DNA from 3 places in the Shewanella sp. S23-S33 genome. Region 2 is predicted to be linked to each of the others. Evidence: predicted binding sites of a transcription regulator. Region 2 holds the regulator's gene; each other region holds the start of a gene.
What was found. Region 2 encodes NrdR, which represses ribonucleotide reductase genes. Its sites were predicted from a motif close to AAACACNANATNTNGTGTTT; they were not measured.
Positions count from the first base shown of each region.

Region 1: a site for NrdR is predicted at 1,590-1,609, ahead of nrdA (class 1a ribonucleoside-diphosphate reductase subunit alpha). Genes of this name have one in related genera too.
Region 3: a site for NrdR is predicted at 1,348-1,367, ahead of nrdD (anaerobic ribonucleoside-triphosphate reductase). Genes of this name have one in related genera too.

Region 1 is NZ_JBHFFD010000049.1:6,096-9,379, reverse strand. It holds gene nrdA (class 1a ribonucleoside-diphosphate reductase subunit alpha) at 1-1,435, opposite strand, end outside; gene ACHA99_RS12820 (HAD family hydrolase) at 1,939-2,610, opposite strand; gene ubiG (bifunctional 2-polyprenyl-6-hydroxyphenol methylase/3-demethylubiquinol 3-O-methyltransferase UbiG) at 2,612-3,284, opposite strand, start outside.
Region 2 is NZ_JBHFFD010000052.1:16,566-19,849, reverse strand. It holds gene glyA (serine hydroxymethyltransferase) at 142-1,395, shown strand; gene nrdR (transcriptional regulator NrdR) at 1,684-2,133, shown strand; gene ribD (bifunctional diaminohydroxyphosphoribosylaminopyrimidine deaminase/5-amino-6-(5-phosphoribosylamino)uracil reductase RibD) at 2,253-3,284, shown strand, end outside.
Region 3 is NZ_JBHFFD010000038.1:96,145-99,428, reverse strand. It holds gene nrdD (anaerobic ribonucleoside-triphosphate reductase) at 1-1,316, opposite strand, end outside; gene ACHA99_RS10320 (hypothetical protein) at 1,578-2,267, opposite strand; gene ACHA99_RS10315 (MarR family winged helix-turn-helix transcriptional regulator) at 2,388-2,876, opposite strand; gene ACHA99_RS10310 (NADP-dependent oxidoreductase) at 3,023-3,284, shown strand, end outside.

The sequences.
Region 1 (3,284 bases), on a different contig from region 2:
CAATATCAGATAATTCTTTGATAGAACCTAAGTTAAGTGCTGACAGCGTACAAAGCGCGATTTCACCTTCAGGATCATCGATGTTGTTCAATGGTTTAGTCGGCAGGGCGATTTCAAGACACAGGTTAGACTGTCTGATCGGCGCAACTTTTGAATCGAACGGGCTGTGAGTGTTACAGTGATCCACGTTCTGAATGTAGATACGGCCCGTTGAGGCGCGCTCTTGCATCATCAGTGAAAACAGCTCAACGGCTTTTATGGTTTTCTTACGAATGCTGCTGTCTTGCTCATATTGCAGATATAAACGCTCAAACTCGTTTTGATCTTCAAAGAAAGCATCGTACAAGCCAGGCACGTCAGATGGGCTAAACAGGCTGATGTTTTCGCCTTTGATCAGACGTTGATACATGACTTTGTTCAACTGCACACCGTAGTCTAGATGACGGATACGGTTGTCTTCGACGCCGCGGTTATTTTTCAATACCAGCAGAGATTCGACTTCTAAGTGCCAAATAGGGTAGAACAGGGTCGCAGCACCGCCACGCACGCCGCCTTGAGAACACGACTTCACTGCGGTTTGGAAATACTTATAGAAAGGTAAACAACCTGTGTGGAAGGCTTCACCACCACGGATTGGGCTACCTAAGGCGCGAATACGACCAGCGTTAATACCGATACCCGCACGTTGGCTGACATATTTCACGATAGACGAAGCGGTCGCGTTGATAGAATCTAAGCTGTCACCACATTCGATCAGTACGCAAGAGCTAAACTGACGCGTTGGGGTGCGCACACCGGCCATAATTGGCGTTGGCAGCGACAGTTTAAAAGTTGATACCGCGTCATAGAAATCTTTAACGTATTTCAGGCGCGTCTCTTTTGGATAACGGGCAAACAAGCAAGCCGCAACCAAAATGTAAAGGAACTGCGCGCTCTCATAGATTTCGTGGGTCACACGGTTTTGAACTAAATACTTGCCTTCAAGCTGTTTTACTGCAGCGTAGGAAAAGTCCATATCACGCCAATGGTCGATATAGGTATCCATCACATCCAGCTCTTCGCGGGTGTAATCTCTTAAAATATGTTGATCGTATTTACCCAGCTCAACCAATTTAGTCACGTGAGTATACAATGCGGGCGGCTCAAACTGACCGAAGGCCTTCTTACGCAAATGAAACACCGCTAAACGGGCAGCGAGGAACTGATAGTCCGGTGATTCTGGAGAAATTAAATCTGCCGCAGCCTTGATAATGGTTTCATGGATAGCTTCGGTTGGGATGCCATCGAAAAACTGTAGGTGCGAGCGAAGTTCAACTTCCGAAACAGAAACGTTTTTTAATCCCTTGGCTGCCCAAGTAATTACGCGGTGTATTTTTTCGAGATCGATATTCTCACGATCGCCACAGCGTTTTGTGACTGTCATAGTGCTATTCATTTGGAGATAGGCCTTGGTTCTTATATGTATTTAGGTGAGCAAAATCACCGTACGTATCCTTGTAAAACAATCAATAATCGTCCCTTAAATATAGCTGACTGGTTAAAAACGAGTCAATTAAGCGGCGAGTTTCTAGTGTGTCTGATTGTTACCTATACACAAGATATGGTGTTTTAAATTATATGGGATACAAGATAGTGAGGTTTGCCCCTATTTGCAAGTCTGAATTCAGGGGACATCTTGTGGATAACGTGAGGATAAACTTTTGCGTTAGTAACGACTAACCTTGAAGCTCAATTTCAGGTTAGCGTGTCACACTCATGGGGGATTTTTAGGCGATCTTTTTCTTTAGATCGCGATCGCTCACGAGTGCCGATCTTTTATGCGTCTGATTTTTTCCGTGGGTCATAAATAGCATGCTGACACACTGATGTCCGTCAGTGAAGTTACGCATTGGATGCCTTATTCGTGAGCATTGTAGGCGCTGTTTTTGGTTGATGTTGTTAAGCCAGTGCTTCGATTAGTGCTTGATGTAGCTCAGTTGGGCTTGCAAAATGCGCGTGCGCAGGCCATTGCAACGGCTTGTCGTTCACGTCCAGATAACCCCATAGGGCCACGCCGCCTAACATGCCAGCAGCCTTGGCCGCGAGCAAATCTCGCTCGGCATCCCCAAGATACAAAATGTGCTCTGGAGCACAGTTCAGCTGTTGTGCGCCTAACAGCATAGGTGCAGTGTGGGGTTTTGCGTATTTGGTCGAATCGCCACTGATGATAACGGGCATACGCAAGTGTAAATTCAGTTTTTGCAATAAGGGACGGGTAAACCGGGCAGGCTTGTTGGTGATCACCCCAAACGGCAGCTGAGTTAACTCGAGCCAATCGAGTAATGCTGTTATGCCTGTAAATAGCGCACAATGATCGCCATTTATACGCTGATAGTGGGCGAGCAGTCCTTGCTGTACTTGAGACCGAAGATCTTCTGCCGCATCAGGGATCGCCGCATCGACTAAGGCAAAACTGCCGTGGGATGCGGCGTAGCGCATGGCCGCTAACGGCTGCGCGGCGATGCCGACGTCTTGAAGACTTAAATTGAGGGCTTGCACCAGATCCGGCGCGGTATCCGCTAAGGTGCCGTCGAGATCGAACAGTACGCCTTTGATCTGTGCCAGACTCATATTAATCAACCTTACGCGTCGCTATCATGTAATTCACATCAACCTTAGGCGTGTACTTAAAAATGCCCGTCAATGGGTTGTAGCTTACCCCTAAGGCATCGGTACAGATAAGATCGGTATTATCTACTAGCTCAATCAGCTCCGAAGGCTTAATGAATTTTTTATGCTCGTGGGTGCCAACTGGCAGCATTTTTAGCAAATATTCCGCGCCTAAAATGGTGTGCACGTAGGATTTAATGTTGCGGTTGATGGTGGAGAAAAACACATGACCACCGGGTTTGACCATGTCACAGCATGCTTTAATCACAGATTGTGGATCGGGTACATGTTCGAGCATTTCCATGCAGGTCACCACATCGTAATAGGCTTGATGATCTTGGCTGTGGGCCTCGGCGGTATTTTTTACATAATTAATGTTTACGCCCGTTTCGAGGGCATGCAGGCGCGCGACTTCTAGGGGCTCATCACCCATATCTAAGCCATCAACCTCGGCGCCGATGCGGGCCATGCTTTCAGACAAAATGCCGCCACCACAGCCGACATCGAGCACTTTCTTGCCGAAAATACCGCCAGCGGTTTGATCGATATAGTTTAAGCGCAGCGGGTTTAATAGATGCAGCGGCTTAAATTCGCCGTTGAGATCCCACCAAGTTTCGGCCATACGTTCAAACTTT
Region 2 (3,284 bases):
CGCGCCGAACTCAACTCGACAATGAGCCAAGTTCAAGCACTCTCTGCAGGAATTTCATGTTTCAAATACTGGGATTGTGACCGCGTTCCGAGTAGAATACCGCGCAACCCTACCTATAAGAATTGGCAGCTGGAGTAAGCAATGCTGAAAAAAGATATGAATATCGCAGATTATGATCCGGAACTGTTTAACGCAATTCAGAATGAAACTCTGCGTCAAGAAGAGCATATTGAGCTGATTGCTTCTGAAAACTACACCAGTCCACGCGTGATGGAAGCGCAAGGTTCACAGTTAACCAATAAGTACGCTGAAGGCTATCCAGGCAAGCGTTACTACGGTGGTTGTGAGTATGTGGACGTAGTTGAAACCTTAGCGATTGAACGTGCTAAACAACTGTTTGGCGCAACTTACGCTAACGTACAACCTCATTCAGGTTCACAGGCAAACAGCGCGGTTTACATGGCATTGTTAAAGCCTGGCGATACCGTACTGGGCATGAACTTAGCTCATGGTGGTCACTTGACCCACGGTTCACCGGTTAACTTCTCTGGCAAACTGTACAACATCATTCCTTATGGTATCGACGAGTCTGGCAAAATTGACTACGACGAGATGGAACGTATTGCCTTAGAACACAAGCCTAAGATGATGATCGGCGGTTTCTCTGCCTACTCAGGTATCGTTGATTGGGCAAAAATGCGTGAAATCGCAGACAAAATCGGTGCTTATTTATTTGTCGATATGGCACACGTTGCCGGTCTTATTGCTGCGGGCGTTTATCCAAACCCAGTTCCACACGCACATGTTGTGACATCTACGACCCACAAAACCTTAGCGGGTCCTCGTGGTGGCGTGATCCTGTCAGCTGCTGACGATGAAGACTTGTATAAGAAGTTGAACTCTGCGGTATTCCCTGGTGGTCAAGGTGGTCCATTGATGCACGTTATCGCCGGTAAAGCGGTGGCGTTCAAAGAAGCCCTAGAGCCAGAATTTAAAGTTTACCAACAGCAAGTGGTTAACAACGCTAAAGCTATGGTTGAAGTGTTCCTTGAGCGCGGTTACAAAATCGTCTCTGGCGGAACCAGCAACCACTTAATGCTAGTTGACCTGATTGGTCGTGACTTAACGGGTAAAGAAGCCGATGCCGCCTTAGGTAGCGCTAACATTACTGTGAACAAAAACTCAGTGCCAAACGACCCACGTTCACCCTTTGTGACCTCAGGTGTGCGTATCGGTACGCCAGCCATTACGCGCCGCGGCTTTAAAGAAGCGGAATCGAAAGAGCTGACTGGCTGGATTTGTGACATCCTTGATGATGCAAGCAATCCTGCTGTGATTGAGCGTGTTAAAGGCCAAGTATTGGCACTTTGCGCACGTTTCCCTGTTTACGGCTAATTTGCCTATGCATCTACGTTTAGTAGATGAATGGCCGAGATTGACCGCCGACTGACTTGATACTTATCACATCAGGTATTTAGCATCAGGCACTTAACATCAAGTAGTTAACATTAGGTTGTTAAGCTCAGGTAGTTAACCTCAGCCCATAAATAGGATAAAATCCCATGGCCGCATCTTGCGGCCATTTTTATTGGTAAAATCTTAGGCTTAAATCCATTGCGTTTGACTGAGATTTAACAGGTAAACCCATTAACGCTTTACGACCATTCACTGGCAGGAGGCTCAATGCATTGTCCATTTTGTAGCGCGACAGATACTAAAGTCATCGATTCCCGATTAGTGGCAGAAGGCCACCAAGTGCGCCGTCGCCGAGAATGCACCGAATGTCATGAAAGATTTACCACCTTCGAAGGCGCCGAATTAGTCATGCCTAGGGTGATTAAGCGCGATGGTTCACGCCAACCCTTCGATGAAGAAAAACTCCAAGGTGGCATGTTACGCGCCGTTGAAAAACGCCCCGTATCTATGGATGAAATCGAGCAAGCACTCAGCAAAATCAAGTCTACTCTGCGCGCCACTGGCGAGCGGGAAGTGCCGTCAGAAATGGTGGGTAACTTAATGATGGAGCAATTGATGAGCCTAGATAAAGTCGCCTACATACGTTTCGCTTCTGTGTACCGCGCCTTCGAAGACGTGTCTGAATTTGGCGAAGCCATCGCCAAACTGCAAAAGTAGTCATCGAGTTTTGTCGCCGACAAGGCAGACGTGTACGAGCGATTGGCGTGAAAGCACAAATTTAAAAGACAGGTTTGTAAGACTGGTGAATGCCGAAACCTTTAACAACAGGGCTGAACATGAGCTTGAACATAAGTTGGTCCGTACTCGATACCCAAATGATGAGCCGCGCGATTCAATTGGCGCGCAAAGGCTTTTACACCACAAGACCCAATCCCAGTGTGGGCTGCGTTATCGTTAAAGATAACCAAATCATTGGTGAAGGTTATCATCAAAAAGCGGGTGAACCCCACGCCGAAGTGCATGCGCTACGTATGGCTGGCGAACGCGCCCGCGGCGCAACAGCCTATGTCACCCTAGAGCCCTGCAGTCATTATGGCCGCACGCCACCCTGTGCCTTGGCGCTGATCAATATTGGCGTTAAACGCGTGGTGGTGGCGGTTGAAGATCCTAATCCGCAAGTAGGTGGTCGTGGCATTCAAATGCTGCGCGATGCCGGTATTGAAGTGGATGTGGGATTACATCGCGATGAAGCCTATGCCTTGAATTTAGGCTTTATGAAGCGCATGGAATCGGGTTTACCCAGAGTTACAGTCAAATTGGCTGCGAGTCTCGATGGTAAAACTGCGCTGTCTAACGGTGTGTCTAAATGGATAACTGGTCCAGAATCTCGCCGCGACGTGCAGCGATTACGCTTACGTTCCTGCGCGCTAGTTACGGGGATCGAAACCATACTGGCAGACGCTCCTTTACTTAATGTGCGTTATCAGGAACTTGGCAGCTTAAAAGACAGTGTAACCGAGGCGCAATTACTGCAGCCATTAAGAGTGATACTCGACAGTCGCGCCCGTTTGCCGTTATCGGCCGCCTGCTTGGCTATCGTATCGCCCATACTCTTGGTCTCGACCGTGGCTTATCCCACAGAGTTTCAAGCACAATTGCCCTCCCATGTGAGTTGCCTCGTGTTACCTGCAATTGCAGGTCGCGTCTCATTGCCTGAACTATTAAGCTATTTAGGCCAAAGCTGTAATCACGTGCTGGTGGAAGCGGGTGCAACCTTAGCGGGCGCATTTTTAGCGCAGGGGCTGGCCGATGAGTTAGTGCTATACCAAGCGATGAAAATCCTCGGTGGGCATGGGCGTAATTTGCTG
Region 3 (3,284 bases), on a different contig from region 2:
GCTTTACGGGCTATTACTAATCTGTCATCTAAAATGCGATAAAATTCAGCCTCATCGCCATTGGCTTCTAAGGCAATCCGCGGCAGGTTTAAACTGACCACTCCCAAATTATTACGCCCTTCATGCACAAGCTCGCCATTTTCTTCATAGGTGCCTAAAAAGCTACGGCAGCCCATTGGGGTTTTAAATGAACCGGTAACTTTCTCGACTTGCTCGTAATTGAGGATGTCGGGATACATACGCATTGTCGCGCATTTGAGCGCCATCTGTTTTACATCGTAATTGCAATCGCCCGCTTTATGATTAATACCATCACGAATCGCAAACACTAGCTTAGGGAATACTGCAGTCTTGCGATTTTTACCCAATCCCGCCATCCGCACTTTGAGCATTGATTGCTGAATTAAGCGTGATTCCCATGACGTGCCTAAACCAAACCCGAAGGTCACGAACGGTGTTTGGCCATTGGCAGTGTGTAAGGTATTGACCTCATATTCCAAAGACTGGAATGCATCGTGACATTCTTTTTCAGTTTGCGCCGTGGCAAAGGCTTTGGCGTCGGTGATCTTCCAATTCAGTGCAATTTGGTAATGCTTGTCGTAGCTCTTAGCGACAAATGGCGCTAACACTTCATCGATACGGTTGATAGTAGTGCCGCCATAGATATGGCTCGCCACTTGGGCAATGATCTGCGCGGTCACCGCTGTCGCTGTTGAAATAGACTTAGGGGTTTCAATTTCGGCATTACCCATTTTAAAGCCGTGGGTCAACATGCCAGCTAAATCAATCAACATGCAGTTAAACATCGGGAAAAACGGCGAGTAATCTAGGTCGTGGTAATGGATCTCGCCCGCTTCATGGGCAGCGACCACATCCTTTGGCAAAATATGACTCTTGGCGTAATGTTTCGCGACTATGCCCGCGAGTAAATCCCGCTGAGTAGGAATGACTTTTGAATCTTTATTAGCATTTTCATTGAGTAAAGCCGCATTGCTTTGCTCAACTAAACCACGGATTTCGAGGTTGAGTTTACTGGTCGCTTCACGGCACACATCTCTGTCGTGACGGTATTCGATATACACCCGCGCCAGGGACTTGTACGGCCCTTCCATCAGTAAATTCTCAACCGCATCTTGTAGATGGTGGATATCGACTTCTGCTAATGGCGCGACGCTCTGACTGATACACGCTGCCACTGTCGCTGCATAGTCGCCATCCTCTATTCCAACTGAGTTTGCAGCGGCATTCACTGCATCCCGTATCCTTGTTTCATCAAAAGGTGTGCGGCAACCATCACGCTTAATTACGACTGGCATTGTTCAGTTCCTCTCCATCTCGCCTAAAAATTAACACTACATCTAGTGATTTTAAAAGCACAAAACACAATATGTAGAGCATTAGGCTACAATGACGGTAAGGAGTCCATGATCCAGATCATAGTTTTTAGGATGAAATAAAAGAACAAACAAGAACTGCAGCTAGGCCCAATTATCTGAAAATTGCGCCTTGACCTGCTGATTAAACCCAGCTAGTTGAATGCGTGACAATTTGCGTTTATCACGCACTATGGATGTGAATTAACGTTTAGCAAGCGCAAGATAACTACTGAGTTGGCCCGATGCAGATTGATGTGCCCCCATAGATGAAGCAAGTTGCATCATAGATTTTAGCCCCTGCCACTGCTGCTTTTGAGCATCCGTAAGCGGAGGTTCAGAATTCAAATAATCCGTCAATTGGCTAAGGACTTTCGTGGCCTTCTGGGCTAGCACCGGCGACTGAGCATCATCCATATTGGTTAAGACGCTCTTAGCATCAACTAAGGTATTGATAAGAGGATTATTGGGTGATTTTTTAGCTAATGATTTGATTTCATCATCTAAAAAATCTTGCAACGATTGTTTAGTCGGCGTTGTTGTGCTCGGCACTGTAATACCGTTTTTCGATAAACGCTCGAGTTGCACATCCGATAAAATGCCATCTTTTTGTAAGCGCGACACCAATGCGGGAATATCGGCGACGCCAAATTGACCATCGGCAAAAAAATCCTTCGCCATCGATTGAATTTTCTGTGCGCGTTGCGCCCGTGGCGACAGCGCTATCTCATCGGTTTTACCTTTATCGGGTTTGGTAGCATCCGTCTGCGTTTTATTTGTTTCTGTCGTAGTATCGGTTTTAGCCGTGCTCGTCTTTTGGCTATTTGCACCATAGGCATCGGCGATACTGGCACTGCTGCGATTAAGATTAAAGGCATTTAAAATAGAATTCATCGTCAAAAATTCGGCGTCTAAGACTCAATGACGGTTTTAAAGCAAAAACTAAGCCAATCAAGTATTAATCAGTGCAGATCCTGAATTTTCGGGTAGCGAACAGCACCAGTAGATTTATCTCTAGGACTGTAAATCTTCAATAAGGGCAAGACATTGCCGCCTCAGTAAATCGAGTGCCTCGGCATCCATCTGCACTTTATTCAGCAAGGTTTGCTTCAAGGCAAGAGCTTCGTGCCTGATACCCTCTCCTTGACTTGTCAGAGTGATCAGCTTTTTCCGCTCATCTTCAACGCAGGCTAATCGCGTAATCAACCCCTTCAACTCTAACCGCTTGACGATGGGCGTTAAGGTTCCCATATCGAGTTTAGTCGCCATTGATAGCTGGGTTTGGCTACAGCCGTTTTGACGCCACAGGGTTTGCATCACTAAATATTGAGGGAAAGTTAACTCGTATGCCTCGAGTAGAGGCCGATAAGCACGCACTAATGCATTGCTCGCAGAATATAACGCGAAACACACATTATCGGATAAACAGAGTGGATCGCTAGAAGCTTGGCTATGAGTCTGTTTTGTAGCGTCTAGCTCATGTTGAGGTAAGCAATTCTGCACGTTTAAGCGCCTGTCATTTAAACATAACGCTATCTTATCCGATCTGTCCCACCCCATCTAGTTTGCGCGCAAACTATTTGCATTCAATCTTAAAGCCACGTAGAGTTAACATCATTAGTTTGCGCACAAACAAAAGGTGAGTTTTTATGAAGAGTATGACTGAAACCCGTGAAATCCATCTAGCTAGTCGCCCAGAAGGCATGCCTACAACACAGAACTTTACTTTAGTAAATAAAGCGTTAGCACCGCTCGCTGATGGACAAGTACTGATTAAAAATCTATGGATGTCGGTTGACCCTTACATGCGCGGGCGCATGGTTGATCGCAAGAGTTATGTTCCGCCCTTCGCCTTAAATCAAGTCTTAGAAGGCGGTGCGATTGGTGAAGTTATCGCGTCAAAAAACACCG